One region of the Nonomuraea sp. NPDC050022 genome, then DNA from elsewhere that is predicted to be linked to it. Evidence: riboswitches for the same ligand, from Rfam matches in the RefSeq annotation. Region 1 holds a riboswitch; the other holds the start of a gene.

Evidence for each region. Region 1 has a riboswitch for cyclic di-AMP ahead of ACIBO2_RS27620 (CHAP domain-containing protein). Riboswitches for the same ligand answer to the same signal wherever they lie in the genome.
Region 2: linked by a shared signal. The riboswitch ahead of ACIBO2_RS17315 (NlpC/P60 family protein) and the one ahead of ACIBO2_RS27620 (CHAP domain-containing protein) in region 1 are both predicted to bind cyclic di-AMP.

The regions. Positions count from the first base shown of each region.
Region 1 covers NZ_JBITKE010000006.1:385,300-387,493, forward strand. Annotated here, with positions in the region: gene ACIBO2_RS27620 (CHAP domain-containing protein) at 200-880, opposite strand; cyclic di-AMP (ydaO/yuaA leader) riboswitch at 893-1,031, opposite strand; gene ACIBO2_RS27625 (Gfo/Idh/MocA family oxidoreductase) at 1,150-2,103, opposite strand; gene ACIBO2_RS27630 (aldo/keto reductase) at 2,123-2,194, opposite strand, start outside.
Region 2 covers NZ_JBITKE010000004.1:168,454-170,647, forward strand. Annotated here, with positions in the region: gene ACIBO2_RS17305 (hypothetical protein) at 1-173, shown strand, start outside; gene ACIBO2_RS17310 (amino-acid N-acetyltransferase) at 196-753, opposite strand; cyclic di-AMP (ydaO/yuaA leader) riboswitch at 1,043-1,203, shown strand; gene ACIBO2_RS17315 (NlpC/P60 family protein) at 1,209-2,194, shown strand, end outside.

The DNA.
Region 1 (2,194 bases):
AGTGTCTGAGGTGATCGCAGGACCGTGACATCCCCAAACTTGGGGGGTTGCGGTCTGATGGGCAGATAAGGCAGCCATGCGCTGTTCAGCCCAACGTGGTGGGCTTTTCGGCAGCCGGTACGGGAGCGTGAGACGCCGACGAGCGCGCGTCCAGAAGGACGCGCGCTCGTCGGCAGGAGAGCCCTCGGTCAGGAAGTCGTCAGGCGCCGTAGCTCGGGTAGCCGTAGCCGACCACCTGGGACGTCGGCCGGACGCGCTGCTGGACGCTGCCGTTGCCGGTGTTGCCCTCGATCGTGGAAATCGTGCCGTCGTGGTTGTCCTTGACGACGAAACCGACGTGCTCGATGTCGTCCAGGCTCTTGCTGCCGCCCCACGAGAAGAACACCACGGCACCCGGCTTCGGGGTCGTGCCCCAGTGGTTGTTGTGAGCGAACCACTTCGCGTGCTCGACCGTGTAGGCGTCCCAGCCGATCATGCTGCGCGCGCCGGACTGCTCGCCGACCCACGAGACGAACATCGAGCACCAGGCGGCGTTCAGGTAGTCCGCCCGGGTGCCGCCGTCGCGCCTGAGGGTCTCCAGGGCGCGCGGGGAGTTCATGTACCACTTCTGGAACTTGGTGCCGCCACCGTAGGCGTTCTCAGTGGTGCCGACCTGGGCCTTGGCCAGCGCCAACACCCGCGAGACCGTGGCCTTGGCCTTGATCTCGCTCTCCGGGTGGCTCTTCGCGGCGGCGTGTGCCGGGGCCACGGCGGCGTGGGCGGTGGCGGTGTCCGCGTGGGCGGCGGACTGGCCGGCGAGTGCGGCGGCCGCGACGCTCACGCCGAGGACGGCGTGAGCAAAGGTCGACTTGGTGGCGCGAAAAAGATGGGACTTCGCCATCGAGGGGGTAACTCCTTGCTTCCATGCCGCTTACCGGGTTAGCTGACGGGTTCGGACGTGGAAGCTGTCCTACGGCACGTGACGTGCCGATACACCCCAAAGGACGGTGGGTCCCCGGTTCCGCGCGAGGCGGATTCAGCGGTCACAGGACGGTCCTGTGATGCCTTTGTGCGATGGTCTGGCAACGAACGGACAAACCGGACGTATGCCTCATATGACCACAAAGGTAATGCAAGAGGCAAGGGTCTTACAAATAGATGAATCGCCAGCTAAGAGAGCTGCTCCCTCGCGTCGGCCAGAAGCCCCATCATGGCAAGGCTTTCGTCAAGTGGCATGATCGCGGATTCGGTCCTGCCTTCGGCCATGGCGTCCCGTACCTCGCGCACCTCGCCGGCGTACCCGTTGTCCGCCGGATCGAGCTCGAGCTCCTCCGTCTCCATCGACGGCCCGCTCAGCACGACCCGCTCCGGCGCCCAGAACGGCGCCTTGATGTGGGCGCGCATGTCGGTGCCCACCACGAGGGCGTCGTTCGCGTACGGGCCCAGCAGCGAGCACTCCACCAGAGCCCGCCTGCCCCCCGGATAGACCAGCACCCCGCCCGCCTCCGCGTCCACCCCTGAAGGCGCCAGCGAGCCCGTGACGTGCATCCGTGAGGGCATCCCGAGCAGCAGCTGCGCCAGCCCGAACGAGTAGACGCCCAGGTCGAGCAGCGCCCCGCCGCCCAGCTCCGGCGCCCACAGCCGGTGCGCGGGATCGTAGGGAGCCTTGAAGCCGAACGACGCCTGGACCGAGCGGATCTCCCCGAACCGGGGATCGCCGGCCACCCGCTGGATGAGCGGATTGAACCGGGTCCACATGGCTTCCATCAGAAACACCCCGGCATCGCGGGCGAGCTGGACCATCCGCTCGGCGTCGGCGACGGACGCGGCGAGCGGCTTCTCGCACAACACCGCCTTGCCCGCCGCGATCGCCGCCTCGGCGACCTCCAGGTGCTGGGCGTGCGGGGTCGCCACGTAGACCGCGTCGACGCCGGGGTCGGCGCACAGCTCCGCGTACGAGCCGTACGCCGACTCGGCGCCCAGTTCCGAGGCCAGCGCCCGCGCGCGGCCGAGGTCGCGCGAACCGACGGCGGCCACCCGCATCCCCGGCTCAGCGGCGATGACCGCCCCGACCTTTGCGGCGATGACACCCGTGGCCGCGATACCCCATGAGAGATCCTTCATGAGGAAAGATCGTAGGGAATCACCCCATCCAGGCGAAAGTGTCCGGGTTGGGGCCGATGCGGCCGTTCTCCTGGTTCAGCGCGCCGATGGC
Region 2 (2,194 bases), on a different contig from region 1:
TAGGGACGGCCCGCGTTGTGATGTCCGTATTCAGATCCGCCAGGCGCAGAGTTCTCGCCGGATTCGTCCTGTGGATACGGCGGCTGTCCGGTGCTCACCGTGTCACCTCGCTTCGAGTGCGCATGTGGCACGTGTCAGGACACATGCCTGTGCTGCCCAACGTATCGACATAGGTATCAACAATCACCTTTCCCATTAGTCAAGGTCCGCGTCACCCGATGTCAGGTGGAGAAGCATGCGGGTGTTCCCCAGGGTGTTGGGCTTGACGTGTTCGAGGTCGAGGAACTCGGCGACACCCTCGTCGTACGAGGCCAGCAGCTCCGCATAGACCTCGGGTGAGACCGGGGTGCCCTGTACGGGGCGGAATCCATGCCTCGCGAAAAAATCCACCTCAAAAGTCAGACAGAAAACCCGGCGCAGGCCGAGTTCCCGGGCCGTTTTGATCAAGGAAGAGACGATCCGGTGCCCGATTCCGAAGCCTCGGAACTCCGGATCGACGGCCACCGTGCGAATCTCCGCGAGATCCTCCCAAAGCACGTGCAGCGCGCCACAGCCGACCACTTGGCCGCCGCGCTCGGCGATCCAGAACTCCTGCACATCCTCGTACAGAGTGACGGTGGCCTTCTCCAGAAGCCGGGGCCCGGCGCCCGCGTAGGTGTCGACCAGGAGACGGATCGTCCTGACATCCGGCGTGCGGGCACGCCGGACGACGACTTCCGTGTCCGGGACTGTCACTTCGGCGACCTGCTCCATGGGTCTCCAGCGTACAGATCCGATTACGGCCTCCCCCTAACTCTGACGTCTCTCCCATCTCATGACATCTCGTGGTCGATCGAGCACGATGCGGGATGCCCTTGGCCGATAGGCTTCCATGCCTTGACGAACTTGGTGCAAAAAGGACATAAAGTTTGTTCAGCACCGACAGGCGCGAGACCACCTCGTGACCCTTCGGTTGCGAAACCTCTACAGACTTGGCAGTTCTGGTTGAGCACGAACCCGGAGTGCACTAGTGTCCAGCGACGATGTCACCCACGCGAGCCAGCGTGGAGACGCGCCCAATCCCCGTAAGGGGAGCCGGGGACCCGCCGGTGGCGACCTCATCCCGACGCCACCACCCATGGGGTGAATCCGAGCGAGTCGTTCGGTAGGGCTGCTCCGGCCCGAACCCGTCAGCTAACCCGGTAGGCGCCGATGAGAGGAGCTGGTTGGTGAAGCAGACTCGCGATCGCGGGGGGAAGCCGGCGGGCGCTCACGCCCGCTCTCCGGAGCTCCGGAAGGTCCCCACCCGGTTGGGTGTCATCGCGGCGACCATCGCCACCCTCCTCTTCGCCATACCCGTCGGCTCCGCCGTCGCCGATCCCAAGCCCTCGCTGAAGGACCTGTCCGAGCAGGCCGAGGAGCTCCACACCCAGATCGAGACGCTGAGCGAGGAGTTCAACGGCCAGCGGGAGAAGCTCAAGAAAGCCAGGAAGTCGGCTGAGGCGGCCCAGAAGACGCTGTCCACCAGTGAGGCCGATCTGGCCGCCAAACACGCCAAGGCCGCGCTGCTGGCCCAGAACGCCTACATCAGCGGCGGCTTCGGTCAGGCGCTGGCATTCGGCACCTCCGACGACCCTGAGAGCTTCCTCGACCGGGCGGCCACCACCTACGCGCTGGAGCAGCAGCAGGGCTTCGAGGTCAACCAGGTGACCACGGCCAGGCAGGCCGCCGAGCAGGCCAGGGCCAGCGCCAAGACGCGCATCGACGAGGTCGAGAAGATCGTCGAGGGCCTCGGCACCAAGCGCGACAAGATCACCAAGCTCGTCGCCAAAGTCGAGAGCAGCCTCTTCAAGCGGGCGATCGGCGAGGCGGGCCGTCCCGGCACCCGGGCCACGCGGGTCGACCTGCCGGTCATCGGCGCCGGCAAGGCGGCCACGGCTGCCAGGTGGGCGCTCACGCAGCAGCTCAAGCCGTACGTCTGGGGCGCCGAGGGGCCGACCTCGTACGACTGCTCCGGCCTCGTGATGGCGGCCTACCAGCGGGTGGGCATCTCACTGCCGCACTACACCGGCGACCAGTGGACGGCCGGACGGCACATCTCCAAGGAGGAGCTGCGCGCCGGCGACCTGGTCTTCTTCTATGGCGACCTGCACCACGTCGGCATCTACATCGGCGGCGGCATGATGGTCCACGCGCCGCAGACCGGCGACGTCGT